Regions from separate parts of the Mesorhizobium sp. M1E.F.Ca.ET.041.01.1.1 genome, predicted to be linked through region 3. Evidence: predicted binding sites of a transcription regulator. Region 3 holds the regulator's gene; each other region holds the start of a gene.
The links. Region 3 encodes PhoB, which activates phosphate uptake and scavenging genes when phosphate is short. Its sites were predicted from a motif close to TGTCATNNANCTGTCAT; they were not measured.
Positions count from the first base shown of each region.

Region 1: EOA38_RS06870 (ceramide glucosyltransferase) is a predicted target of PhoB. The motif match lies at 2,334-2,350, and genes of this name have one in related genera.
Region 2: EOA38_RS18740 (alkaline phosphatase) is a predicted target of PhoB. The motif match lies at 6,487-6,503, and genes of this name have one in related genera.

Region 1 is NZ_RZSL01000048.1:1,894-12,392, reverse strand. Features, by position in the region: gene argF (ornithine carbamoyltransferase) at 1-476, shown strand, start outside; gene EOA38_RS06880 (Hsp33 family molecular chaperone) at 585-1,616, shown strand; gene apaG (Co2+/Mg2+ efflux protein ApaG) at 1,834-2,226, opposite strand; gene EOA38_RS06870 (ceramide glucosyltransferase) at 2,451-3,596, shown strand; gene EOA38_RS06865 (O-succinylhomoserine sulfhydrylase) at 3,635-4,822, opposite strand; SAM riboswitch at 4,896-4,973, opposite strand; gene EOA38_RS06860 (2'-deoxycytidine 5'-triphosphate deaminase) at 5,120-6,214, shown strand; gene EOA38_RS06855 (ABC transporter substrate-binding protein) at 6,307-7,074, shown strand; gene araD1 (AraD1 family protein) at 7,257-8,246, opposite strand; gene mmsB (multiple monosaccharide ABC transporter permease) at 8,454-9,746, opposite strand; gene mmsA (multiple monosaccharide ABC transporter ATP-binding protein) at 9,743-10,499, opposite strand, start outside.
Region 2 is NZ_RZSL01000222.1:160-8,251, reverse strand. Features, by position in the region: gene EOA38_RS18775 (peroxidase-related enzyme) at 1-369, shown strand, start outside; gene EOA38_RS18770 (YciI family protein) at 624-947, shown strand; gene EOA38_RS18760 (DUF1062 domain-containing protein) at 1,594-2,220, shown strand; gene typA (translational GTPase TypA) at 2,277-4,106, opposite strand; gene EOA38_RS18750 (hypothetical protein) at 4,320-4,589, shown strand; gene EOA38_RS18740 (alkaline phosphatase) at 4,841-6,415, opposite strand; gene EOA38_RS18735 (MFS transporter) at 6,673-7,956, opposite strand.
Region 3 is NZ_RZSL01000014.1:3,061-13,559, forward strand. Features, by position in the region: gene pstS (phosphate ABC transporter substrate-binding protein PstS) at 372-1,430, shown strand; gene pstC (phosphate ABC transporter permease subunit PstC) at 1,497-2,483, shown strand; gene pstA (phosphate ABC transporter permease PstA) at 2,487-3,338, shown strand; gene pstB (phosphate ABC transporter ATP-binding protein PstB) at 3,335-4,138, shown strand; gene phoU (phosphate signaling complex protein PhoU) at 4,159-4,866, shown strand; gene phoB (phosphate regulon transcriptional regulator PhoB) at 4,886-5,575, shown strand; gene EOA38_RS03055 (medium chain dehydrogenase/reductase family protein) at 6,015-7,046, shown strand; partial or broken gene EOA38_RS03060 (LysR substrate-binding domain-containing protein) at 7,255-7,634, shown strand; gene EOA38_RS03065 (adenylate/guanylate cyclase domain-containing protein) at 7,833-9,554, shown strand; gene EOA38_RS03070 (ROK family transcriptional regulator) at 9,772-10,499, opposite strand, start outside.

The DNA of each region.
Region 1 (10,499 bases), on a different contig from region 3:
GCGGTCCGGTGGCCGGCAAGACTTTCGCCTGGACCGGCGACGGCAACAACGTGCTGCACTCGCTGCTGGAAGCCTCGGCGCGGTTCCGCTTCAATCTCAACGTCGCGGTGCCGGAGGGCAGCGAGCCGTTCGAGAAATATGTCGACTGGTCGAAGGCCAATGGCGGCAAGGTCAGGTTCGCGCGCTCGGCCGAAGAGGCGGTCGACCAGGCGGATTGCGTCGTCACCGACAGCTGGGTGTCGATGGGCCAGGAGCATCGCGCCCGCGGCCACAACGTCTTCCTGCCCTATCAGGTCAATGCCGCGCTTATGGCCAGAGCGAAGTCCGACGCGCTCTTCATGCATTGCCTGCCGGCGCATCGCGGCGAGGAGGTCACCGACGAGGTGATCGACGGACCGCATTCGGTGGTGTTCGACGAGGCCGAGAACCGGCTGCACGCCCAGAAGGCGGTGCTGGCCTGGTGCCTGGGCGCTTGACCGGGGCTGGCTTGATCCGGGCCAACTTGATCTGGGGATACGTGATGCCTATTTGGGGGCCATCACGCAAATCGAACGCGCTTGGACGCATGCGGCCCGTGGGGCGGCATGGCCGCGCCCTGGAGCTTTGTCATGTTGGAAACCCGTCCATTGGCTGAACATCAACCCAGACTCGGTGAATTCGGCTATGCCGGCGACGACCATGTCGTCCCCTACGAGGTCGCGCCGCTGGACGTGCGCGGCCGCACCGTGCAGCTCGGGCCGATGCTCGACGCGATTTTGAGCCGCCACGACTATCCCGAGCCGGTCGCGCGTCTCTTGGCCGAAGCTTGCGTGCTGACCGTGCTGCTCGGCACCTCGCTGAAGTTCGAGGGCAAGTTCATCCTGCAGACCCGCACCGACGGGCCGGTCGACATGCTGGTGGCGGACTTCACCACGCCGGATGCGCTGCGCGCCTATGCGCGTTTCGACGCAGACCGGCTGCAGGCGCTGGCCGCCTCAGGCGAGATCTCGCAGGAGAAACTGCTCGGCAATGGCGTGTTGGCGCTGACCATCGATCAGGGCGCGCACACGCAGCGCTATCAGGGCATCGTCCAGCTCGACGGCACATCGCTCGAAGACGCCGCGCGCACCTATTTCCGCCGGTCGGAGCAGATCCCGACCGATCTGAGGATGTCGGTGGCCAAGCTGGTGACGCCGGGCCCCGGCGGCGCGCGCGAGCAATGGCGCGCCGGCGGCATCCTGGCGCAGTTCCTGCCGCAGTCCCCGGAGCGCATGCGCGTGCCCGACATTTCGGGCGGCGACGGCGATCCGCGCGACGTGGCGCACGAGCCGGCCGACAATTCCTGGCAGGAATTGCTGGCGCTGCTCGGCACCATCGAGCCGACGGAGCTGATCGACCCTACGGTGGGCGCCGAACGGCTGCTCTACCGGCTGTTCCACGAGCACGGCGTGCGCGTCTTCCGCAGCGTTCCTGTCGCCGACCAGTGCTCCTGCTCGCGCGACAAGATCCGCGGCATCCTCGAAGGCTTTTCGGCCGAGGAGATAGAGCAAAGCACCGAGGATGGCGGCATCCACGTCGCCTGCGAGTTCTGCTCGACGCAGTACGACTTCGATCCGGCGGATTTCGCGGCCGAGTGAATGCCCTTCCTTCTCCCCGTCACTATACGGGGAGAAGGTGCCGGCAGGCGGATGAGGGGCGGCGCCTGCATTGGCCATACCAGCGCCCCTCGCTCTGTTCGAAAGAAAATCTCAAAAGCTTGGCGCTGCCCCTCATTGCCCTGCCGGGCATTTCTCCCCGTATAGTGACGGGGAGAAAGACGCCGTCGCGGAGGATTTCGCCAATCGCTCGACTGCCCTAGTTCACCGTACGCCTTGTCCCAGGCATGTCGAGGGAGAAGGCGGGGATGGCGACGTCGAACGTCTCGCCGCGCCCGTTGCGCATCGTGTAGTGGCCGACCATGATGCCGGATGGCGTCGAGAGCGGGCATCCCGACGTGTACTGATAGCTGTCGCCGGGGTTGAGCTCCGGCTGATCGCCGACGACGCCCGCGCCGCGCACTTCCTCGACGCGGCCGCGCCCGTCGGTGATGTGCCAGTAGCGCGACAGAAGCTGCACGAACTCGTTCGACCGGTTGTCGATCGTTACCTGATAGCCCCACACATAGCGGTTCTCGGCCGGATCGGAACGATCCTCCAGATAGAACGGCCTGACCTGCACTTCGATGTTGCGCGTCACGGCGCGATACATGGGCCACTCCGGTTGCCGCGGCAGGAAATAATTTGTCGCTCTCCGCGGTTTTAGCAACGAAGCGCCGTCTAACCTGCCGACCTTCCGACGCACGTGCAGATAAACAATGTCATTTAAGTGACACATGACAATGTTGGTGTGCGCAAACCGTGCGAGCGACTCGGGCGCGCGCTGTCGACTGATGAAACGGCCGCGGGCGGCCTGTCCGGAGTGACAAGATCTCCATGGAACTGAGTTTCGCAGCCGCCTTTGCCTCGTCAGCCCTTCTTTTCTCCAATCTCGCCAGCATCCTGCTCGCCTCGTCGCGGCTGAAGGCGCCTCGCGTCATCCCTACGCCCGCCGGCAAGCAGCCGCCGGTCTCCATCGTCGTGCCGTCACGCGGCGTCGAGCCGTTCACCGAGGAGACGCTCGAGCGCGCCTTTTCGCTCGACTGGCCGCGCTATGAGCTGATCTTCTGCGTCGCCAACGTCGAAGACCCCGTGGTCAAGCTGATCAATGTCGCCATAGGGCGTCATCCCAAAGTCCCGGCGCGGCTGTTCGTCGGCGATGACAGGATCAGCGCCAACCCCAAGCTCAACAACTGCGTCAAGGGCTGGCAGGCGGCCCGGCACGATTGGGTGGTCCTTGCCGATTCCAACGTGCTGATGCCCAAGGACTATGTCCAGCATCTGATGGCGGCCTGGCGGCCGGATACCGGCCTCGTCTGCTCGACGCCGGTCGGCTCGCGGCCGGACGGCTTCTGGGCCGAAGTCGAATGCGCCTTCCTCAACACGCTGCAGGCGCGCTGGCAGTACGCCGGCGAAGCGCTTGGCCTTGGCTTCGCGCAGGGCAAGAGCATGCTGTGGAACAAGCCGATGCTCGACGCAAATGGCGGTATCCAGGCTTTGGCCGCCGAGATCGCCGAGGACGCGGCCGCGACCAAGCTGGTCAACGGCCTGGGACTGCGCGTCAATCTCGTCGCCTCGCCCTTCGAGCAGCCGCTCGGCCAGCGCCGGCTTGCCGAAATCTGGTCGCGCCAGGCACGCTGGGCGCGGCTGCGCCGCGTCACCTTCCCGCTGTTCTTCGCGCCCGAGGTCCTGACCGGCGTGGTTGTGCCGCTGATTTTCGCGCTGGTCGCGGCGGCAAGCGCCGGTGTCAGCCTCCCCACCGCGGCGCTTTGCGTGCTGGCGATCGCCTATGTGCCGGAATGCCTGCTCGCCTGGTCCAAGGGCTGGTACCTGTCGCCGCGCAGCGTCACTGCGATGATCGTGCGCGACTTGATGCTTCCCGCCATCTGGGCGCGCGGCTGGCTGGGCGGCGCGGTCGAGTGGCGCGGCAACGCCATGACCATCCGCACCAAGGCGATGACCGAGTTGGAGGAGATCGCCTGAGCCGCGCCCAGGCGATCTCGTTATCAGCCTGCAATCCGCTACTTTGCCGCTTTCAGCGCCTGTTCGACGTCGGCCAGCAGATCGTCCGTATCCTCGAGGCCAACCGACAGCCTGAGCGTGCCAGGCCCGATGCCGAGTTCGGCGCGCGCCTCGTCGCTCAGGTTCTTGTGCGTCGTCGTCGCCGGATGGGTGATGAGGCTCTTGGCGTCGCCGAGATTATTGGAGATCAGCACGATGTCGAGCGCGTTCTGGAACGCGAAGGCCGCCTGCTTGCCGCCCTTGACGTCGAGACAGATCAGCGTCGAGCCGCCCGACATCTGCTTTTTGACGATATCGGCCTGCGGATGGTCGGCCCGTCCCGGATAGATGACGCGGGCGATCTCCGGCCGGCCGGCCAGGAAATCGGCGATCTTGCCGGCGCTCTCGGTCTGCTGGCGCACACGCAGCGGCAGCGTCTCCAGGCCCTTGAGCAGCGTCCAGGCGTTGAAGGGCGACAGGCTCGGGCCGGTGTGGCGGAAATAGTCGTGCAGGTTCTCGTCGATCCACTTCTTGTCCGACAGGATGACGCCGCCCAGACAACGGCCCTGTCCGTCGATATGCTTGGTCGCCGAGTAGACGACGATGTGAGCGCCGAGCTGCAAGGGCTTCTGCTGCAGCGGCGTGGCAAAGACATTGTCGACGACCAGCCGCGCGCCGATCGAATTGGCTAAAGCGGCGACCGCGGCTATGTCGACCACCTCCAGCGTCGGGTTGGTCGGGCTTTCCAGGAAGAACAGCTTGGTGTTCGGCCTGACCGCCTTTTCCCAATTGGCGATGTCGGTGCCGTCGACCAGCGTCGCTTCGATGCCGTATCTGGGCGCCAGCGTCTCGACCACCCAGCGGCAGGAGCCGAACAGCGCGCGGGCCGCCACGATGTGGTCGCCGGCCTTGACGCTGCACAGCAGCGCCGCGCTGACCGCCGCCATGCCGGAGGCGGTGGCGCGGGCGTCTTCCGCGCCTTCCAGCGCGCACATGCGCTTCTCGAACATGTCGACCGTCGGGTTGGCGTAGCGCGAATAGATGAAGCCGGGCTCCTCGCCCTTGAAACGGGCTTCGGCCGCCTGGGCCGTTTCATAGACATAGCCCTGGGTGAGATACATCGCCTCGGCGGTCTCGCCGAAGCCGGAACGCAGCGTCCCGCCATGCACGAGTGCCGTCTGAGGTTTCCAATCGCGCGTTTTGCTCATCGCCCTAATTCCACTCGCAAAGAACAGTCCAAACACAAAAAAACCGGCCGCGATGTCGCAACCGGTCCATACGGCCTTGCGGCCAACGGTCCTTTAGCGACTTGTTTAACGTGGCTGCAAGCCGACCGGCCAAATCACCACGGGATAACGACCCTTTAGACCCGCGCCGCGCTTGCGTCAATTGCCGGCTTGATTAAGAGGTTTGTACCAGGCAGATACCGCAGACCGTTTGCGGTTTTGCGGCAAGAGCCTGCAAAAGAACCACGCACTTGCCCGGCCTTCGATCGGAGCCAGACCTTGCGGCAGACAGGCATTCTTCCGGACCAGGACATCGCGGCGCTGTTCCAATCGGGTGCGCTGAAGTCGCCGCGCGCGCTCGACACCAACCAGATCCAGCCTGCCAGCCTCGATCTCAGGCTGGGCGACACGGCCTTCCGCGTGCGCGCCTCCTTCCTGCCCGGCCCCGATCATCTGGTGGCCGACAAGCTCGACCGGCTGAAGCTGCATGAGTTCAGCCTCGCAGAGGGCGCGGTGCTGGAAACAGGCTGCGTCTACATCGTGCCGCTGCTCGAAAGCCTGGCGCTGCCGGCGCAAGTGTCGGCTTCGGCCAACCCGAAGAGCTCGACCGGACGGCTGGACATTTTCACGCGCGTCATGACCGACCGCGGCCATGAGTTCGACAAGATCGCCGCCGGTTACCATGGCCCGCTCTATCTCGAGGTCAGCCCGCGCACTTTCCCGATCGTCGTGCGCGCCGGCTCGCGCCTGTCGCAGATCCGCTTCCGCATCGGCAACGCGGTGCTGTCGGAGAAAGAACTGCGCGAGCTTCACCGGGCCGAGATGCTGGTCGCCACCGATCCGCCCAACATTTCCGGCGGCGGCATCGCGCTTTCCATCGACCTCGACGGCGACAAGGACGGTCTGGTCGGCTATCGCGGCAAGCATCACACCGGCCTCGTCGATGTCGACAAGCGCGCCGCGCAGGACGTCGTCGATTTCTGGGAGCCGATCTACAAGAGCGGCGCCGGCGAGCTGGTCCTCGATCCGGACGAGTTCTACATCCTGGTCAGCCGAGAAGCGGTGCATGTGCCGCCGCTCTATGCCGCCGAGATGACGCCTTTCGATCCGCTGGTCGGCGAGTTCCGCGTCCACTATGCCGGCTTCTTCGACCCGGGCTTCGGCCATTCCGCCGCCGGCGGCAGCGGCAGCCGCGCGGTGCTCGAAGTGCGCAGCCACGAGGTGCCGTTCATCCTCGATCACGGCCAGATCGTCGGGCGCCTGGTCTACGAGCACATGCTGAAGCGGCCGCGGGCGCTCTACGGCAGCGATCTCGGCTCCAATTATCAGGCGCAAGGCCTGAAGCTCTCCAAGCATTTCCGCGCGGCGCGCTGATCCGCGCTGCAATCAGACTGTGCTTGCTCAGCCTCGCGCGCCATGCTTGGCTGCGCTTCACCGGCTCCAGAACTGACTGAGGGAGAACGAAAATGCAGATATCCAGATGGATCGTATCGGCTGCGGCGGCCGCCGTGCTGGCGCTTGGCGCCGGTTCCGCGATCGCGGCGGAAAAGATCAAGATCGGCACCGAAGGCGCCTATCCGCCGTTCAACACCATCACGCCGGACGGCAAGGTCGAGGGCTTCGACATCGACATCGCCAACGCGCTCTGCGCGCAGATGAAGGTCGAATGCGAGATCGTCACCCAGGACTGGGACGGCATCATTCCGGCGCTGCAGGCCAAGAAGTTCGACGCCATCATCGCCTCGATGAGCATCACCGAGGAGCGCAAGAAGCAGGTCGCCTTCACCCACAAATACTACACGACGCCGCTGGCGCTTGTGGCCCCGAAGGACAGCCCTCTCACCTCCACCGATCCGGCCGCATTGGCCGGCAAGACGGTCGGCGCCCAGGCCTCGACCACCCAGGCCGACTATGCCCAGGACGCCTATGGCAAGGCCGGCGCTGAGGCCAAGCTCTACCCGACCCAGGAGGAGGCGATCACCGATCTCCAGAATGGCCGCCTCGACGCCGTCATCTCGGACAAGTTCGTGCTAGTCGACTGGCTGAAGAAGGCGAGCGACGGCTGCTGCAAGCTGGTCGGCGACGTCAAGGGCACCGAGACCGAGGCCGGCATCGCCGTGCGCCTGGAGGACACGGCACTTCGCGACAGGCTGAACGCGGCGATCGACGCCATCGTCGCCGACGGCACCTACAAGAAGATCCAGGCCAAGTATTTCGACTTCGATATTTATTGAGGTTGAAGCTGCCGCGCGCCTTACCTTCTCCCCCCTGTGGAAGGTGGCCTCGCGAAGCGAGGTCGGATGAGGGGTGTTCCAGGGAACGCCAACGCTTCGCTTCGCTGGAACACCCCTCATCCGTCTCGGCGCTTACGCGCCAATCCACCTTCTCCCACAAGGGGAGAAGGGAAAGCCGCCCCTCACAACGCCTTCACCGACACCTTCACCGGCTTTTCGATCTCGAGCGGGTTGCGCAGCGGCAGGCCGAAATCCTTGGCCTCGATCTCGAACACGTCGCCGGCCTCTGTCCTGATGCCGTCGGCGAAGGACAGCGTCGCGGTGCCGAACATGTGCACATGCACGTCGCCGGGCTGGCGGAAGGCCGAGTACTTGAAATGATGGTGCTCGAGATTGGCGATGGTGTGCGACATGTTCGCCTCGCCCGACAGGAACGGCTTTTCCCAAAGCAGCTTGCCGCCGCGCCAGATGCGCGATGCGCCCCGGATGTCGGCCGGCAGGTCGCCGATCAGGATTTCCGGTCCGAACGAGGCATTGCGCAGCTTGGAATGGGCGAGGAACAGATAGTTCACCCGCTCGGTCACGTGGTCGGAAAACTCGTTCGACAGCGTGAAGCCGACGCGGAACGGCGCGCCGTCGTCGCCGATGACATAGATGCCGGCGATCTCAGGCTCCTCGCCGGCGTCTTGCGCGAAGGCGGGCGACATCAGCGCGGCACCGGGCGCAATCGCCATGGTGCCGTTGCCCTTGTAGAACCATTCCGGCTGCACGCCGATCTCGCCCTTTGGCGGCTTGCCGCCTTCCAGCCCCATGCGGAACATCTTCATGGAATCGGTAAGCTGCTCTTCGCCGTCGCTGAGCTTCTTGTGCATGGAATCGCGCGTCGCGGCGGAACCGAGATGCGTCAGTCCGGTCCCGGTAAGGTGGAGATGCGCGGGATCGGGATGGTTGATCGGCGATACCAGGCGTCCCTTCTTGTAGGCGGCGTCGAGGTCGACCGTCTCGCCGTAGCCCTTGCGCTCGATCAGCGCTACGAGGCCGGTGCCGGTGCGCGCCGCCTCCATCGCCAGCGAATAGACGCTGCGCGCGCCGTTGATGACCCGGGTCTTGCCGCCGCTGCGGGCAACGACGCGGATCGTCTCGGCGTCGTCGAGGATCTGGGAAATCAGCATGATGAGCCCTCTCTCTTTTGTCTTGGCCCGGCTGCCGATGGGCAAACCCTGACCGGCGCGGCCCGGAACCGATCCGTGCCACGGTTGAAACTCTTCGTCCGGATTGCGCTCGCGAGTGTGGTCCTTCAGAGGACTTCTGACGCCGACGGGTTGCCGGCAGCTCCGCGATCTAGAACCCGTATGCCTCCTAAATCCTCGCTCCCGGCCTTAAGCCTTGTTCTTGTTGTAGACGTCGAAGATGACGGCGCCGAGCAGCACCAGGCCCTTGACCACCTGCTGCCAGTCGACATTGACGCCCATGATCGACATGCCGTTGTTCATCACGCCCATGATGAAGCCGCCGACCACGGCGCCGATCACCTGCCCGACGCCGCCCATCGCCGAGGCGCCGCCGATGAAGACGGCCGCGATCACGTCGAGCTCGCTGCCGAGGCCGGCGGCCGGCACGGCCTGGCCGAGGCGCGCCGCGATGATCAGGCCGCCGAGCGCCGACAGCACGCCCATGTTGATGAAGACCAGCAGCGTCAGCCTTTCGGTGTTGATGCCCGAAAGTTGTGCCGCCTTGGCATTGCCGCCCATCGCATAGATGCGGCGGCCGATGGTCATGCGCTTGGTGACGAAGACGAACAGCGAGATGAGCACGCCCATCACCAGCAGCACCACCGGCAGGCCCCTGTAGCTGGCGAACTGGACGACCAGGAACAGCGCCAATGCGCTGCCGACCAGCGTCTTGATGACGAACAGCGGGAAGGGCTCGGCCTCGTAGCCATGACGCTCACGCTTGCGGCGGGCCCTCAGCCCGAAATAGGCATAGGCCAGAACGGCGATGAGGCCGAGCACGATCGTCGTCATGTGCAGCGTAAGCCCGCTGCCGACGATGGTCTTGCCGGCGGCATTCACCGTCGGCGGGATCAGCGTCAGCGGCCCGATCACGTCCGGAATGAAGCCTGAGCTCAGCGCTTTGAAGCTGTCCGGAAGCGGTCCGACCGACGAGCCGCCGCCCAGCAGCGCCTGGCAGATGCCGCGGAAGATCAGCATGCCCGCCAGCGTCACGATGAAGCTCGGTATCCGGTGATAGGCGATCCAAGAGCCTTGCGCCGCGCCTATGAGGGCGCCCACGATCAGGCACACGATCGAGACCACGAGCGGGTTGCTGAATATTCCGAGCGGCCAGATGACCATCATCATCGCCGCCAGCGCGCCGATGAAGCCCGCCACCGACCCGACGCTGAGGTCGATATGGCCGGAAACGATGACCAAAAGCATCCCCAGCGCCATCACGATGATGAACGAGTTCTGCTGCACCAGGTTGCTGAGGTTGACCGGTTTGAACAGCGTTCCCGAGGTCGTGTACTGGAAGAACAGCATGATGACGATCAGCGCGATGATCAGGCCGTATTCGCGCAGGTTCGTCGTCAGCGCCGAGACGGCGACGCGCGGACCCTGCTTGACGTCTTCGGCAGCGCCGGTCTGCGGTGCGGGAGCGCTTTCTGTGCTCATGATGCTTTTTTTCCTTCTCCGCGAACGATGGCGCGCATGATTTTTTCCTGGCTGGCGTCGCTCGCCGCCATTTCGCCGACGATACGCCCTTCGTTCATGACATAGATGCGGTCTGTGATGCCGAGCAATTCCGGCATTTCCGACGAGATGACGATGATCGCCTTGCCCTCGGCGGCGAGGCGGGCGATGATCGTATAGATTTCGTACTTGGCGCCGACGTCGATGCCGCGCGTCGGCTCGTCGAGGATCAGCAGCTCCGGGTCGGCGAACAGCCATTTCGACAGCACCACCTTCTGCTGGTTGCCGCCCGAGAGATTGCCGGTCAGTTGGTAGACGCTGGAGGCGCGGATGTTGGTCTTCTTGCGATAGTCGTTGGCCACGCTCATTTCGCGCATGTCGTCGATGACGCCGCGGCTCGAAACGCCGCCAAGGTTGGCGAGCGTCACATTGTGCTTGATATGATCGATGAGGTTGAGGCCGTAGGTTTTGCGGTCCTCGGTGACATAGGCGATGCCATTTGCCACCGCCTTGCTCACCGTCGAAAGATCGACGGGCTTGCCTCGGTGCAGGACCTCGCCGGTGATATGCCGGCCGTAGGAGCGCCCGAACAGGCTCATCGCGAATTCGGTTCGGCCGGCGCCCATCAATCCGGCGATGCCGACCACCTCGCCCTTGCGCACATTGAGGTTGACGTTCTTGATCACCTGCCGCTCGGCATGGATCGGGTGGAAGACCGACCAGTCCTTGACCTCG
Region 2 (8,092 bases), on a different contig from region 3:
AAGCTGGAGCGCGAGATGATCGCTGTGGTCGTCTCATCGATCAACCACTGCTTCTACTGCCTGACCGCGCATGGCGCGGCGGTGCGCCAGCTTTCCGGCCACCCGGCGCTTGGCGAGATGATGGTGATGAATTTCCGCGCCGCGGACCTGCCCCTTCGCCAGCGCGCGATGCTGGAGTTCGCGGTCAAGCTGACGGAAGAGCCGGCAAAGATCGTCGAGGCCGACCGAGCCACCTTGCGCCAGGCCGGCTTTACCGACCGCGATATCTGGGATATCGCTTCGACGGCCGCCTTCTTCAACATGTCGAACCGGGTGGCGGCTGCCGTCGACATGCGGCCGAACCCCGAATACCACGGCATGGCAAGGTGAGGCTTATCAGCCTCATATTAGCATCTGCGAATTTTGATTTGCCCGCCCCGCCGTTTGGTCCGATGATCAACGATTGCGGCATGGCCGCATATCGGATTGCGGAATGGCCGCATATCGGATTGCGGCATGGCCGCATGTCGCTAAAGCAATTCCAGGAAAAGTGAGAAACGGTTTCCCGCCCGGAATTGCGCCAAAACAGAGATAGCGCGGCGTGGCCGCATGCCGGTTCGACGCCGCCGACAAGGGAGGAGAACATGGCGAAGTTTCTCTATGTCTATCATGGCTCCGGCAAGATGCCGACCGATGAGGCCGAACGCAAAGCAGCGATGGATGCCTGGACCGGCTGGTACGGCAAGCTCGGCCAGGCCGTGGTCGACGGCGGCAATCCGGTCGGCATGTCGAGAACAGTGTTGCCCGGCGGCAAGGTCGAGAACAATGGCGGCAGCAATCCGACCGCCGGCTACACGATCGTCGAGGCGAAGGACATCGACGATGCCGTCGCCAAGGCCAAGGATTGCCCGATCCTGACGAACCCGGCCTTCACCGTCGAGATCGCGCCGATCATCGAGATGATGTGATGGTCGAGGGGCGCCCATGAATGCCGCGTGCCGGGTGAGCCGGTAGCCAACGAAGAGGCGGTGCGACCACCGATGGGGTTCGCCCCTATGAAGCAGTGTCGGCGCTGCCCCTCACCTGCCTGCCGGCATCCTCTCCCCGTATAGTGACGGGGAGAGGGGCGCTCTCATCGACGGTTTCGCGAATCGCCGGCGTTGCAAGAAGGGAGCCAGCGCTACGGCCAGCCACCTTCTCCCCGTCACTAATACGGGGAGAAGGTGCCGGCAGGCGGATGAGGGGCAGCGCAAGCATCCGAAGTAGCTGGCTCTGAGCCATCGCCCCCAGCCAAGCGGCCTCTTGCTCCTCCGCCGCCGCACGGCTAGAAGAACCGTCCCGACATCCATTTCGAGCTTCACTTTGCCTCAGTAACCGCCGGTCTCGTCTACTCCCCGAAAACACCGCAGGCGCAGCTTTGGCGGCACCTGCATCATTTTCATGTGTTCTTCAGGCGGGCGGTTCCGAGACCGGTTTGGCATTGCTGAGCCGCCGTCGTGCAATCCGTGCCGACGCCTAACATCCAACAAAACAGCCTTTCGCCACACCGTGCCCGCGCGGGCATCTCGGACATCGCCGGCCTGACGGACTTCCCGACGGGAAGGGCCTACCGGCATGTCTGGACTGTTGCGTATCCGCTGGGCGATCGCGCCGAAAATCGCGCCTCGACCTCTCATCAACTGCAACCGCTGCGGCGGCACCAGGCCTTATCGGTGCAGCGAAAAGTTCCGCGTCAACGCCCACGGCAAGCGCATCGATGCCTGGCTGATCTACCGCTGCACGGACTGCGACAATTCCTGGAACCGCACCATTTTTGAGCGCTGCAACCGCCGCAACATCGAACCGGCGGTGCTGGCGGCGCTCGAGAGCAACGATCCGGCGCTCGTGCGCAGCCATGCTTTCGATGCCACGGCACTACGGAGCCGGATCGGACGGATCGAGGAATTTCCGGATGTCACGATCCGAAAGGAGCTTCTGAATGGCAGGCCGGAAAGCGCTGCCGCGCTTTGGCTCGCACTTCGGCTCGACGCCGCGACGCCTTTGCGGCTCGACCGTCTGCTTGCCGGCGAACTCGGCATCTCGCGGTCGAGACTGCACAATTGGGAAGAGCGGCGCACGCTCGCTGTCGAACCTGACGGCGCCAGGGCCTTGCGCAGGCCGCCGCGCGACGGCATGGCGGTCCGCATCGATCTTTCCAGCGAAGCCGACCGCGACGCCATCGTCTCGGCCGCATGCGGATGAAACGAAAAGGGAGGGAGCAATGCCCCCTCCCTCAAATGACCGCTTGCGAAAAAGGCTTACGCTGCGCCCATCACCTTGGCCGACTTCTCGAAGCGCTTGCGCTCGTTCGGATCGAGATAGAGCTTCCTGAGCCGGATGGTCTTCGGCGTCACCTCGACAAGCTCGTCGTCCTGGATCCAGGCCAGCGCGCGCTCCAGCGTCATGCGCACCGGCGGCGTCAGCTTCACCGCCTCGTCCTTGCCGGCGGCACGGATGTTGGTGAGCTTCTTGCCCTTCAGCACGTTCACTTCCAGGTCGTTGTCGCGGCTATGGATACCGATGATCATGCCCTGATACACCTTGACGCCCGGATCGATGATCATCGGGCCTCGGTCTTCCAGGTTCCACATCGCGTAGGCGACCGACTCGCCCTGCTCGTTGGAGATCAGCACGCCATTGGTGCGGCCGGGCAATTCACCCTTGTACGGCTGATACGCGTGGAACAGCCGGTTCATCACGGCGGTGCCGCGCGTGTCGGTCAACAGCTCCGACTGGTAGCCGATCAGGCCGCGCGTCGGCGCGTGGAAGACGAGGCGCTGGCGGTTGCCGCCGGAGGGGCGCAGCTCGACCATCTCGGCCTTGCGCTCCGACATCTTCTGCACGACGACGCCGGCATGCTCCTCGTCGACGTCGATGACGACTTCTTCGACCGGCTCCAGCAACTGGCCGTCATCGCCCTTCTGCATGACGACGCGCGGCCGCGACACGGCGATCTCGAAGCCCTCGCGACGCATCGTCTCGATCAGCACCGCAAGCTGCAATTCGCCGCGGCCGGAGACAAAGAAGGAATCCTTCTCCGGCGATTCCTCGATCTTCAGCGCGACATTGCCTTCGGCCTCGCGCAGCAGCCGGTCGCGGATGACGCGGCTGGTCACCTTGTCGCCCTCGGTGCCGGCAAGCGGGCTGTCGTTGACCAGGAAGGACATCGTCACCGTCGGCGGATCGATCGGCTGCGCGTGCAGCGGCTCGGTTACCGTCGGGTCGCAGAACGTATCGGCGACCGTGCCTTTGGAGAGGCCGGCGATCGCCACGATGTCGCCCGCCTGCGCTTCCTCGATCGGCTGGCGCTCGAGGCCGCGGAAGGCGAGGATTTTCGAGATACGTCCGGTCTCGATCTGCGTGCCGTCGTGGTGCAGCACCTTGACCGCCTGATTGGGCTTCAGCGTGCCGGACTCGATACGCCCGGTGATGATGCGGCCGAGGAACGGATTGGCTTCCAGGATGGTGCCGATCATGCGGAATGGACCGGGATGCACGGTCGGCGCCGGCACATGCTTGACGACGAGGTCGAACAGCGGCGCCAGTCCCTGGTCCTTCGGGCCTTCCGGGTTTTCCGACACCCAGCCGTCGCGGCCCGAACCGTAGAGGATCGGGAAATCGAGCTGCTCGTCGGTGGCGTCGAGCGCGGCGAACAGGTCGAACACCTCGTTGACCACCTCGATATGGCGGGCATCGGGGCGGTCGATCTTGTTGATGACGACGATCGGCCTCAAGCCCACCTTGAGCGCCTTGCCGACGACGAATTTGGTCTGCGGCATCGGCCCTTCGGCGGCGTCGACCAGCACGATCGCCGAATCCACCATCGACAGGATGCGCTCGACCTCGCCGCCGAAGTCGGCGTGTCCGGGCGTGTCGACGATGTTGATGCGGGTGCCCTTCCAGTCGACCGAGGTCGCCTTCGCCAGGATGGTGATGCCGCGTTCCTTTTCGAGGTCGTTGGAATCCATGGCGCGTTCGGCGACGCGCTGGTTGTCGCGGAAGGCGCCGGACTGTTTGAGGAGCTGGTCGACGAGGGTGGTTTTCCCATGGTCGACATGCGCGATGATCGCGATATTGCGGAGGTTCATTTGTCTGGTCTCGGGAGCGTTGCAGGCAGCAGGCCCAAAAGCGCCGCCTTTTTCGGTTGCGCGGCTCATACAAGGTTTTTCGCAATTGCGAAAGGGGAGGCCCCGCCCCAAATACATGGTCACTGATTCTTAAACGTCTTGGTGTGAAATGATTCTGTTAACCAAGGCGGAACCTTTGAGGGGCCGGGCAGTTCGATGTTCATGACCGATCAGATGTCCAGATTGCGTCCGGTTTTCGCATGGGCGGCGCTTGGCGTGCTGCTTGCGGCCGGTGTGGCGCAGTCGGCCACGGCTCTGAGAGAGACCGGTTCCATCCAGCCGCCCGACGCCAGGACCGCGCAGCAGATGTTCGCCGACGCCCCTGACGGCGTCGACCCGATCGTTACCGGCCCGGTCAGCGCCGCTTTCAAGCAGCGTCAGAAGGCGGCCAACTGCGACACTGCCGTCTGGCCGAACATTCCCGCGACCTGCTATCCGGATTGATCTTCGCGACGGCTATCTGGCAAGGGTAGCACTCCGGCACACCCCCTCTGCCCTGCCGGGCATCTCCCCCGCAAGGGGGGAGATCAGATGTCGCCCTGGCTTTCGCCAATCGCCGACGTCGCAGAAAAGCGCCGCCAGCGGAGCTGCCAATCTCCCCCCTTGCGGGGGAGATGTCCGGCAGGACAGAGGGGGTGCTGTCCCTCCAACGTCAAAATTCTGCATCGCCGCAACGCTCCGAAGTGTAGAACCTCCTAAGCCGACCGCACCGGGTCGAGCGTGACCTTGTAAAGCTCGTTGTCGTCGCGATCCATCAGCCGCACGGTGAGCTGCTCGGTGGCGCCGGAAATGTCGACCAGACCGAAGAACTGCAACCCGGCCGACGGCGGCAGGTTCTGGCCCTGCTCGGCGGTCGGCGCCTTGATGAATTTCAGCTCCGGACCGAAGGTCATGTCGAAATCGTTGGGGCCGAACGTGCCGGCGTGGATCGGGCCGGAGACGAACTCCCAGAACGGATTGAAATCCTGGAACTTGGCCTTGTCCGGATTGTAGTAGTGCGCCGCCGTGTAGTGCACGTCGGCGGTGAGCCACACCGTGTTGGTGATGCCGGCGTTCTTGATGTAGCGCAGCAGGTCCGCGAATTCGAGCTCGCGCCCCTTCGGCGCGCCATTGTCGCCGTTGCTGACCGCCTCGGCGCCGGCTTTCTTGGCGGCGTCGTCCCAGACGATGAGGCCGAGCGGCATGTCGGCGGCGATGATCTTCCAGGTCGCCTTGGAATTCGCCAGTTCCCGCTTCAGCCACTTGGTCTGCTGTTCGCCGAGCATACGCGACTTGGGCGTCAGCGTTTCCTCCATGTCCGGGCCGTTCGGGCCGCGATAGGAGCGCATGTCGAGGAAGAACACGTCGAGCTGCGGGCCGTAAGCTATTCTGCGGTAGACGCGGCCCGGCTCCGACGGCTCGTAGCGGATGGTGGTCATCTCGTGGAAGGCGCGCGCCGCGCGAGCCGAGAGCACATGGATGGATTTTTCCGTGTAGCGATTGTCGGCCGTCAGGTTCTTCGAATCCGACCAATTGTTCAGCACCTCGTGGTCGTCCCACTGATAGAAGGTCGGGCAGATGGCGGAGAGGCCCAGCACGTGCTTGTCCATCATGTTGTATTTCCACTGGTCGCGGTACTCGTCCAGCGTCTCGGCCACCTTGCGCTTGCCGTCGATCATGACGACGTTCTTCCACTTGCCGCCGCTGGGCAGGTCGACCTCGTCCTTCATGGCGCCGTCGGCATAGATCGTGTCGCCGGAATGCAGGAAGAAGTCCGGCGTGTGTTTGGCGATGGTCGAGTAGGTCTTCATGCCGGTCTCGTCGATGCCCCAGCCCTGGCCGGCGGTGTCGCCCGACCAGGCGAAGCGCACGTCGCGCTTCGAGGCCGGCGCGGTGCGGAAGCGGCCGACGATCGGCTCGGAGACGGCGTTGATGTCGGAAAGGTCGGCCGCAGTCATGCGGTAGAAGATGTCCTGGTCGGAGGCTAGGTCGGTGAGCAGCCGTTTCACCGTATAGTCGCTGGCCGGCGAGGTATCGAGCGGCGCAAGCCTCGTCGCATCGGCGAAGCTCTCAGTCGTCGACACTTCGTACATGACGCGCGCCGGGCGGTCCGTGCGGGTCCAGACCATGCCCGAGGTGGCGTCGACATCGCCGGACTGGACGCCGTGGGTGAAGGCCGGGCGCTGGCTGGCGCGGGAATAGTAGGGCAGCGCGAGCCCGGAGGCGCCGACAAGGCCAAAGGCGCTGGCCGAGGTGATGAAAGCGCGGCGGGTCAACGAGATCTTGTTCATGGCTGTCTCCGGATGGCGTTGAACGGGACCGCCAAGCTCACGCCTCAATGTTTCAGGCGCATATCGGAACCATGAAGTTTTGATAACAGTGAACAGGTATCTCCCCCCTCGAGGGGGAGATGTCGCCGAAGGCGACAGAGGGGGTCACCTCGCGTGGAGCGCCAACACCCATTTGCAGCAGTAGGCCGAGCCCAGTCGGACCGACCCCCTCTGACCGCTTCGCGGCCATCTCCCCCTCAAGGGGGGAGATCAGCGCCTCAAGCCGCCTGCGGCTCCGGCTCGAACGCCGGCTTGCTCGTATTGATCAACAACGAAATGCACGCCGCGGCGATGCCCGTCATGCCGGCGATCATGAAGGCGAGTTCGTAGTTGCCCTGCAGTTCCCGCATCGTGCCGCCGAAGGCAGCCGCGGCTGCCGCGCCCACCTGGTGGCCGGCGACGATCCAACCGAAGACGATCGGGCCGCTGCGGTCGCCGAAGGCTTCGTTGGCGAGCCTGAGCGTCGGCGGCACGGTGGCGATCCAGTCGAGCCCGTAGAGCACAGCGAAGATGATCAGGCTGACCGCCGAGAAACCGGAATAGGGCAGATAGATCAGCGACAGGCCGCGCACCGCATAGTAGACGCCGAGCAGCTTTCGCGGATCGAAGCGGTCGGTGAGCCAGCCGGACAGCGTCGTGCCGATCAGGTCGAAGATGCCCATCATCGACAGCAGCCCGGCAGCCTGCACTTCGCCGATGCCCATGTCGCCGCAGAAGGCGATGAGATGCGTGCCGACGAGGCCGTTGGTGGTGAAGCCGCAGACGAAGAAAGTGGCGAACAAATACCAGAACACCCTGGTACCCGCGGCACGGCGCAGCGTGGAGAGCGTATGCGTCAGGAAATTGCCCTGCGAGGCCGGCGATACCGGCGGCACATCGTGAGCGTCGGCGCCGAAACGCACTTGGCCAATCGAGGCCGGGCGTTCCGGTACCAGCAGGAAGACGATGGGCACAAGCGCAGCAGTGGCAATGGCAACGGCGATCGCCACCGGCTTCCAGCCGCCGGCCTGCGCCAGCGAGGCGATCAGCGGCAGGAACACCAGCATGCCGGTGGCGCTCGATGCCGACATCAGGCCCATCATCAGGCCGCGATTGGTCTTGAACCAGCGATTGACGATGGTTGCGCCGAGCACGCTCGCCACCGCGCCCGAGCCGATGCCGGAAAACACGCCCCAGGTGATGAAGAGATGCCAGGGCTCGGTCATCAACAGGCTTAGCGCCGTCGAGCCCGACATGATGAGCAGCGAGGCAAGCAACGTGCGGCGCAGCCCGATGCGCTCCATCAGTGCCGCGGCGAAAGGACCGGTCAGGCCGTAAAGCAGAATGCCGACGCCGGCGGACAGCGAGATGACATCGCGGCGCCAACCGAAGCTCGCCTCCAGCGGCAGCATCATCACGGAAGGTGCCGAGCGAAGCCCGGCGGCGATCAGCAGGCAGAGGAAAATGACGGCCACGACGACAAAGGCGTAGCGCTGGCCAAACGGACGGGACTGAGCTATCATGTTACTGACCGGTACGTTGCAATGGGATGGCGCCATACATACGTACCGGTCAGTAACATTGTCAAGCGAGTTTGTTGAATGCCATCGGACAATAAAATTGAAGCGTCGGTGAATGAGGCCCATGCCGCGCCGGCGC
Region 3 (10,499 bases):
GGGAGCAGCGACCGCCGGCATAGAAACAGCGTCGACTCTACCCCAACGGACCCTGTTTTCGGCGATGGCTAGGCCATGATCCGCTCTGGCATTCGGGCAACGCGCTCTCGTCCGGATTTTATTTCCCGGCGGCCGAGATCCGGCCGCCGGGACAAATTTTCAATTTAAAAGTCAGACAAGTTACTGATTCCCGCGGCAAACTCCGGCTGCTCGGCGGAACCGGCCGCAGACCCCTTCCAGACAACCCCGTCCAGACGTTACCGGGCTGACACGAAACTGTCATGCGACTGTAATAATCGGGAGCTATTGCGCTCACCGGGCGCCGGTAGACCGGGTGCCAAAAGACCATATTCCGAACAGGAGCAGGCCACATGAGACATTTCATCCGCTCGGCGGCCGTTGCGATTGCAATGGCTGCGGCATCCACCCTTTCCATCTCCGCCGCGATGGCTGCCGATATCTCCGGCGCCGGCGCCACCTTCCCCTATCCGATCTACGCCAAATGGGCCGACGCCTACAAGAAGGAGACCGGCACTGGTCTCAACTATCAGTCGATCGGCTCCGGCGGCGGCATCAAGCAGATCAAGGCCAAGACCGTGACCTTCGGCGCTTCCGATGCGCCGCTCAAGGGCGATGAACTCGAGTCCACCGGGCTGGCGCAGTTCCCGATGGTGATGGGCGGCATCGTTCCGGTCGTCAACCTCGAAGGTGTCAAGCCGGGCGAGCTCGTGCTCGACGGTCCGACGCTGGCCGACATCTTCATCGGCAAGATCACCAACTGGAACGACGAGGCGATCAAGAAGCTCAATCCCGACGTGAAGCTGCCCGACCAGGCGATTGCGGTCGTCCACCGTTCGGACGGCTCGGGCACCACGTTCAACTTCAGCTACTATCTCGGCGACGTCAGCGCCGATTGGAAGTCGAAGGTCGGCGTCGACAAGGCGCTCGAGTGGCCGGTGGGCATCGGCGCCAAGGGCAATGAGGGCGTCGCCAACAACGTGTCGCAGACCGGCGGCGCCATCGGCTATGTCGAATACGCCTATGCCAAGCAGAACAAGCTCACCTATACCGACTTGATCAACAAGGACGGCAAGAAGGTCGAGCCGACCGCCGCGGCGTTCTCGGCCGCCGCGGCCAATGCCGACTGGAGTTCGCAGCCGGGCTACGGCGTCATCCTGGCCAACCAGGCCGGCGCCGAATCCTGGCCGATGACCTCCGCCACCTGGATCCTCGTCTACAAGAAGCCCGACGATGCAGCGGCCACCGGCGAAGCGCTCAAGTTCTTCGCCTGGTCCTACGCCAAGGGCGACGACATGGCTGCCGAGCTCGACTATGTTCCGATGCCCGACGCGGTCGTGAAGAGCGTCGAGGATATGTGGGGCAAGGATATCGTCGACAGCAACGGCAAGCCGATCTTCTCCGGCATGTAATTCTTACGGAATGAGGAGGGCGCTTCCGGCGCCCTCCTGTCTCTCTTCCGAAATGCGAGGGGCTAAATGACTGCCGTTTCCGAAGCCGTGACGTCGTCCGCCATGCGGACCAGAGAAGCGACGGTGCGCCGCTTCGCCTTCACCGACATGGCCTTCCGGGCGGCCACGCGCGCTTCCGCCATCCTCGTGCTGGTGCTGCTTGGCGGGGTCGCCATCTCGCTGATCGCCGGCTCGTGGGAGGCGCTGTCGAAGTTCGGCGTATCCTTCCTGACGACCGAATCCTGGAATCCGGTCACCGAGAACTTCGGCGCGCTGGCCCCGATCTACGGCACCATAGTCACTTCGGCCATCGCCATCATCATCGCCGTGCCGATCGGCATCGGCATCGCCGTCTTCCTGACCGAGCTCTGCCCGCGGCCGCTCCGGCGCCCGATCGGCATTGCGGTCGAGCTGCTCGCCGGCATCCCCTCGATCATCTACGGCATCTGGGGCCTGTTCGTCTTCGCGCCGTTCCTGCAGACGACGGTGCAGCCCTTCATCATCAGTCTTTTCCACGGCATACCGGGCCTCTCCAGCCTGTTCGCCGGTCCGCCCTACGGCATCGGCCTGCTCACGTCGTCGCTGATCCTCGCCATCATGGTGCTGCCCTTCATCACCTCGATCACCAAGGACGTGTTCGACACGGTGCCGGCGGTGCTGAAGGAATCGGCCTACGGCATAGGCTGCACGACCTGGGAGGTGACCCGGCGCGTGGTCATCCCCTATACCCGCGTCGGCATCATGGGCGGCGTCATGCTCGGTCTCGGCCGCGCGCTCGGCGAGACGATGGCCGTCACCTTCGTGATCGGCAATGCGCACCGCATCAGCGCCTCGCTGTTCGCGCCGGGCACGACGATCTCGGCGACCATCGCCAACGAATTCACCGAGGCCGACGGCGCGCTCTACACCTCCTCGCTGGTGGCGCTCGGCCTGATCCTGTTCATCATCACCTTCATCATCCTCGCGCTCGCACGCTACATGCTGTTGCGCATCGATAGCCGCACGGGAGCCTGACTGATGTCGACCGCCACGTCGCTCCACCGAAGCCGCAAGCGCAAGAACGCCGTGATGATGGCGCTGTGCGTCATCGCTGCCGGAATCGGCCTCGCCTGGCTGGCGCTGATCCTCGGCGCGCTGCTCTACAAGGGGCTCTCCGGCGTCTCCCTGGCCGTGTTCACCGAAATGACGCCGCCGCCCGGCGACGCCGGCGGCCTGCTCAACGCCATCTACGGCAGCATCGTGATGACCATCATCGGCATCATCGTCGGCACGCCGATCGGCGTGCTCGCCGGAACCTATATGGCCGAGTACGGGCGCTTCTCGCGGCTGACCACGGTGGTGCGCTTCATCAACGACATCCTCTTGTCGGCGCCGTCGATCATCGTCGGCCTGTTCGTCTATGAGCTGCTGGTGCGGCCGATGGGCCACTTCTCGGCGATCGCCGGCGCGGTCGCGCTGTCCATCCTGGTGATCCCCGTCGTGGTGCGCACCACCGAGGACATGCTCAACCTTGTGCCCAACGCTCTGCGCGAAGCCGGCACTGCCATCGGCGCGCCGCGCTGGGTGGTGATCCGCTCGGTCGCCTATCGCGCGGCGCTTTCCGGCATCGTCACCGGCATCCTGCTGGCGATCGCCCGCATTTCCGGCGAGACGGCGCCGCTGCTCTTCACCGCGCTCAACAACCAGTTCTGGTCGAGCAATCTCAATGCGCCGATGGCCAGCCTGCCGGTGACCATCTTCCAGTTCGCGCTGAGCCCCTATGAGGAGTGGCAGCAACTGGCCTGGACGGGCGCACTCATAATCACCCTGACGGTTCTCGGGCTGAGCATCCTCGCCCGCAGCCTTACCGGACGCAGAGAGGACAGATGAAACCGATGTTGTCCACCGACCTGAACGTAGCCGACACCGTCGTCGAGAAGGCCAAGATCGAGGTCAAGAACCTCAACTTCTACTATGGCCAGTCGAAGGCGCTGAAGGACATCAACCTGTCCTTGCCCGAACGCAGCGTCACCGCCTTCATCGGCCCGTCGGGTTGCGGGAAGTCGACGCTGCTGCGCGTGCTGAACCGCATCTACGAGCTCTATCCGAAGCAGAACGCAGAAGGCCAGGTGCTGCTCGACGGCAAGAACATCCTCGACCGTTCGCAGGACCTCAACCTGCTCAGGACCAAGATCGGCATGGTGTTCCAGAAGCCGACGCCGTTCCCGATGTCGATCTACGAGAACATCGCCTTCGGCGTCAGGCTGTATGAGAAGATCAGCAAGGCCGAGATGGACAACCGCGTCGAACAGGCATTGAAGCGCGCGGCGCTGTGGAGCGAGGTCAAGGACAAGCTCAACGCCAGCGGCCAGAGCCTTTCCGGCGGTCAGCAGCAGCGGCTTTGCATCGCCCGCACTGTGGCGGTGAAGCCGGAAGTCATCCTGCTAGACGAACCGTGCTCGGCGCTCGATCCGCTGTCGACGGCCAAGATCGAGGAACTGATCGACGAATTGCAGGCCGACTACACGATCGTGATCGTCACCCACAACATGCAGCAGGCGGCGCGCGTGTCGCGGCAGACGGCGTTCATGTATCTCGGCGAGCTGGTCGAGTTCGACCGGACCGAGAAGATCTTCACCTCGCCCCGCGAGAAGCGCACGCAGGACTACATCACCGGCCGCTTCGGCTGAGTTCATACGAGGATACTATCATGGCCGAACACACCGTCGCTTCCTTCGACGAGGATCTGAGGCAGATCAGCCAGCTCATCATCGACATGGGCGATCTCGCCGGCTCCATGGTTGGCGCTTCGACCAAGGCTCTGCTCAATTCCGACAACGCGATGGCGCAGCGCGTCGTCTCCGACGACGCCATCATGGATGCGCGCCAGCGCGAGCTCGACGACCGCGCCATCACGCTCATCGCCAAACGGCAACCCATGGCCGACGACCTGCGCAGCGTGGTCGGCGCGATCCGCATGGCCGGCGACCTCGAGCGCATCGGCGACCTCGCCAAGAACATCGCCAAGCGCGTCGGCTCGGTCGGCATCAGCGCCGCGCCGCGCGACCTGTCGCACTCCATCGACTCGATGGCGCAGCTGGTGCTGATCCAGGTCCAGGGCGTGATCGAGGAGTACACCGCGGGCGACGCCACGGCGCTTGCCAAGCTCAGGAACGACGACGAGCGCGTCGACGTCAAATACACCTCCGTCTTCCGCGAGCTCCTGACCTACATGATGGAGGATCCGCGCAACATCACGGCCTGCACGCATTTATTGTTCTGCGCCAAGAATCTGGAGCGCATCGGCGACCATGTGACCAACATCGCCGAGAACGCCTACTATGTGCTGACCGGCACGCAATTGCCCGCGAACCGTCCGAAGCAGGACGAGACGGCGATGCCGGCGCCGGCGGCCTGACAACGAAGGTACCTGCTGAATGATCGCGCCACGCATCATGGTGGTGGAGGACGAGGAGCCGCTGGGGGTGCTGCTCCGCTACAACCTCGAATCCGAAGGCTATCAGGTCGAGGTGGTGACACGCGGCGACGAGGCCGAGATCCGCCTGCAGGAAAACGTGCCCGACCTGCTCGTGCTCGACTGGATGGTGCCGGCGGTTTCCGGCATCGAGCTCTGCCGGCGCCTGAGGATGCGGCCCGAGACCGAACGGCTGCCGATCATCATGCTGACCGCGCGCGGCGAGGAAAGCGACAGAGTGCGCGGCCTCTCGACGGGCGCCGACGATTATCTGGTCAAGCCGTTCTCGACGCCGGAATTCATGGCCAGGATCAAGGCGCTGCTGCGCCGTGCCAAGCCGGAGGTGCTGTCCAGCGTGCTCAAGGTCGGCGACATCGTGCTCGACCGTGAATCGCACCGCGTCTACCGCAAGAAGAGCGAGATCAGGCTCGGCCCGACCGAGTTCCGGCTGCTCGAATTCATGATGCGGCATCCCGGCCGCGTGTTCTCGCGCAGCCAGCTACTCGACAATGTCTGGGGTGAGACGATCTATATCGACGAGCGCACGGTAGACGTGCATGTCGGCCGGCTGCGCAAGGCGGTCAACAATGGCCGCATGCCCGACGTCATCCGCACCATCCGTGGTGCGGGCTACGCGATCAGGGAAGACTAGGGCGGTTCACCGTTTCACGGAAACGGCGAGCCACTCTATCTCTTTGTTCTCACGCAATTCCGGACGGAAACCGAGCTTCACACTTTTCCTGGAATTGCTCTGGAGCCCCGCCCTCCCGATGGATCGAAATCATGTTTCAGGGGCAGAACTCAATAGCAGGCGGTTGCCGATGGCCGCGAAGGGCCAGAGGCAATGTCGGCTTCTGATCCAAACCTGTCGTTCGTTTCCGCTCACGCCCAATGGCAGCTGATGTGAGGCCATTCCAACTACTGTCGCGGCTGCGTCCCAATGTCATTCTGCTCAAATGAGCAGTTGTTTGTTGGGTGGCGACCGATCTTCTCGTGGGGTTGATCTGGAGCAAGTCGCTCCATCCCAGCGCGCGCTACCTTTCCATTAGAGTTTACCTCAGTGGAGGAGTCCAATTCGGACCGAGGTTGCCATGAAGTCTCTGCGCGTCGTTGTTCGCCACCATGGCGGACCTGAAGTTCTGGAGATCGTGGAGGAGGACGCGCCCCATCCGGCATCAGGTGAACTGCGCGTGCAAACAATCGCCGCCGGCGTCTCCTTCGCAGAGCTATTGATGCGGGAGGGGATTCATCCCGAGAAAACGACCCTGCCATTCACGCCAGGATGGGACATTGTCGGCATCGTCGATGAGGCCGGAGAGGGAGTGTCCCATGCCATGATTGGTAAAATGGTTGCGGCGCTTCCCATTCATGGTGGCTACGCCCAGTTCATTTGCCTGCCGGCAGATGAACTCACTCTGGTTCCAACTGGTGTCGATCCCGCCGAGGCAGTCAGCCTCGTGCTGAACTACGTTACGGCCTATCAGATGATGCATCGCCTTGGGCATGCCTCTCCGGGTCAACGGGTCCTCATTCATGGCGCCGCCGGCGGAGTCGGCACGGCTCTGCTGCAACTTGGCCGCCTGGCAGGTCTGGAGATGTATGGGACTGCATCTCTTGCAGCCCATCAGATCGTATCCGATCTCGGGGCCACGCCGATCGACTACGAGCGAGTTGACTTTGTCGAAGAGATTCATCGCCTGACAAACGACGGCGTGGATGTCGTCTTCGATGGGGTCGGCGAAGCCAATGTCTGGCGTTCGTTTCGTACCCTGAGGCCTGGTGGCCGCGTCATAGCCTATGGCTTCACTTCATTTCTGCAGAAGGGCCAACTGGCAGGGGGCTTGCGTTACCGTCTTCGCGGCATATTGCGACCTGCGTGGTACGCGGTCCGCGCTTTCGTTTCACCAGGCCGACGACGCATACTCCCCTACAGCATACAATATCTGAAACGGTGGAAGCTCGCTTGGTTCCGCGAAGATCTCGGCGTTTTGCTCGATCTGCTTCGCGACGGGAAGATCAAGCCGATGGTGGCCGACCGGATGCCATTGATTGAGGCTCGTCGCGCCCAGGAGCTGCTCGGTCAGGGAGGTGTCAAGGGCAAGCTCGTGTTGATCTGCAATTGACTGACCACCCGACAAGGATCGCCGAGCCAGAGCAGAGCCTTTGAAACGCAAATCGCCTCCGGCATCGGCCTTGATCGTTTCAATGACTGCCTATGGCGCTGCGCTAAGCAGACCCCCCGTCACGCCGTCTTCTGCGCCACCAGCCCCAGTTCTTCGACCATCGCCTGGCTCATCAAGAACTTCTGCGGCTTGCCGGTCACCGTCATCGGCCGGCGATCCAGCCTTCGCCTCGCCGCCGGTGCCGCCGGAAAGCCCTGAGCTGGAGCGGCTGATGCTTCTCGAGGAAGGACTGCCTGCGCGAGCAGGCGCTGGCGGTCTGCGGCAGCGTGCGGCCGGTGGCGACGGCAAGCTACGGCGCGACCAGCCTGACGACCCTTTTGCAGATGGTGGCGCATGGGCTGGGCGTGACGCTGGTTCCGGAAATGGCGGCAAGCGCCGCCGGCGTCATGCCGGACTTGAGGATCGTGCCATTCCAGGGAGCCGATGCCGCAGCGCATGATCTGCATGGCCTGGCGGAAGAACAAGGTGCGGCAGGACGAATGCATGGAATTGGCCAAGATCATCCGTGGACTGGACCAGACGGTTCTGGGGGTTGACTTGGCGGCGCTGGCGGGGCGTGAGCTTGGCGGCGCCGATCAAAGGTCAGCCGTTGACCCTAAGTGGTCATTCAAGCGGACTGCGGATTAGCCCGGAAGCTCCAGCCGTGCTAGAGTTCGGTGATCGCATCGCCGGAGTGGAGCGCATTTGGCGCGACACCCTTGGCCATGAAGCACACACCGTGGTGCTATGGAACGCAAGCTTGCGGCCATTCTTGCCGCCGACGTCGTAGCTTACTCGGCCCTGATGGAGGCGGACGAGGGAGGGACCTTCGAGCGGCTTAGGGCCAGCCGTAAGGAGCTGTTCCAGCCGGAGATCAGCAAGCATCACGGGCGCATCTTCAAACTGATGGGCGACGGTTTGCTGGCTGAATTCGGCAGTGCAGTCGATGCTGTCGAGTGCGCGGTAACCCTTCAACGCGGCATGGTGGAGCGCAACGCAAGTGTCCCCGAAAGCGAGCGCTTCGAGGTCCGCCTCGGGATCAATCTGGGAGAAGTGATCGTCGAAGGGGACGATCGCTACGGCGAGGGTGTCAATGTCGCCGCTCGCCTGCAGCAGCTCGCTGATCCCGGCGGCGTCTGCGTTTCAGAGAAGGTGTCCAAGGAGGTCGAGAAGAAGCTGGCGTTTGAGTTCGAACCCATGGGCGGCCAGCGGGTGAAGAATATAGCCGAGCCGATATACTGCTATCGCGTAAACTTGCAGTCTGTCAGAGCCTCTTCGGCCGGTCGACCGGTATCGTTGGAATTGCCCGACAGGGCGGCCGTCGCCGTCTTGCCTTTCGCCAACATGAGCAGCGATCCGGAGCAGGAGTTCTTCGCCGAGGGATTGGCTGAAGACCTGATCACGGACTTGGCAAAGGTCCCCGGCCTTCTTGTGATCGCGCGCAACTCCTCGTTCGTCTACAAGGGAAGGTCGGTCGACGTCCGATCGATCGCGAGGGATCTCGGCGTCCGATATGTTGTCGAAGGCAGTGTGCAGAAAGCGGCGGCGCGCGTGCGGATCAACGCACAGCTTATCGACGCGCGCGAGAATACGCATATCTGGGCCGACCGCTTCGACGGCGAACTTGCCGATGTCTTCGCCTTGCAGGACGAGGTTGTCGGTAAGATCGTTGGTGCTCTCTCCGGCTCGTTTCCTTCCGCGTGCTCGCTGCCCCGGCAGAGGACGTCGAATTTCGAAGCTTACGAGCTTCTGGTGCGCGGGCGGTCGCTGGTGACCCAGTCGCAAGAGGCGAACAAGACCGCGCGTCCGCTCCTCGAAAGAGCGATCCAGCTGGATCCAGGCTTCGCGGAGGCGCATGCCTGGCTCGCGATGTCGCACCTGCTTGGTTGGATGTTCTGGGGAGAGCCTGAGGGGTACCGTTCACTCGGGCGGGCCGAGGCTGAGCGGGCGGTATCGCTCGATCCAGGGAACGCAGGCGCGCATTCGATCCTGGGTTATGTTTTGCAATTCGACTTTAGGGCGGATGAGGCAGCAGCGGAATTTGCGACAGCGTTGAGGATCGATCCCAACCACGCCGACACTTGGATCTTCCTGGGCGAATCGAAAGCGCATCTGGGTAACGCCGTCGAGGGGATCGAGTGCATTCAAAATGCCTTCCGGCTGGATCCCTACCCACCCGGACGATGCTATTGGCTGCGCGGGTACGTAGAATATGCTGCGCGCCGCTACGAGGATGCGGTCGACACCCTTCGGCATGAAACAACCTACCGGACAGGGTCGCGGCGGATTTTGGCTGCCGCCCTTGCACAGCTTGGTCGGATCGAAGAGGCCAAGGAGGAAGCACGACAATTCCTCGCCGCCAACCCGCATTTTTCCGCTCGGCAATGGGCGAGCACGCAGCCGTTCCGCCGCGACGCGGATCGCCAGCATTTCGTTGATGGCTATCTAATGGCGGGTCTACCCGAATGACTCGCTAAAGCGCGTCGCGATCTTTCAGATTCGCTCCGTGCGCTTTGGGTTTTTGATTTTACGCATGTCTTTGTCCCGAAACCGGTTCCCACTTTCGGGAGACATGCTTCAGGTGCCCGCGCGAATGACCGTTTCTGGCGCACAGCGGTCGGAGGTCAACGTTCCCAATTGGGTCGGAAATTCGGTCGCTTAGAGATGATTGGTTTCACCCCTATCGTCAGGCGACGTTTTTCCCGGTTGCGCCGGACCTCGCCTGCACGCCCGGCGCGAAGATCTCCTGGTCGACGAAGGTCAGCGCGCGCATGGCGCAGCCTTCGCGGATGAGCGGCAATTCGTTCGGCTCGGTGTCGAAGGAGATCGATTTGGAGTGCTGGCCGCCAGCGGTCTGAGCAATGGCCTCGCGCAGCGCCGGCTCTATCAGGTCGAAAGCCGCGGCGCTGACGCCGACCACGGCGACCGGCGCCGGGTCGATCAGCGCGAACAGGTTGCCGAGGCCGAAGCCCAGCGCCTCGCCCGCCCTGCGATAGGCCTCGCGTTCCGGGCCGTCCTTCTCGCGCGCCTTGGCGGCAAGCGCCCGCATGTCGGCATCGCTGACATCGACCGGCTCGGAGTCCTCGCTCATCCCTTTGGCATTGCGCCAGATGGCGTAGTTGCCGGCATAGGCCTCGACGCAGCCGCGGCGTCCGCAACGGCAGAGCGCGCCGCCCGGGCGGTGAATCATGTGGCCGAACTCGCCTCCGGAAGAATGCGTGCCGGTGAACAGCTCGCCCTTCAGCACAAGACCCATGCCGATGCCGTGCGAGAGCAGGATGGCGATGAAATTGTCGTGGTAGCGGTCGGGGTCGCGCCACTGCAGCGCCACCGCCATCATGTTGCAGTCGTTCTCCATGGTGGCCGGAATGCCGAATTCATGCTCCAGGATGTCGGCGAAAGGAATGTCGGTCA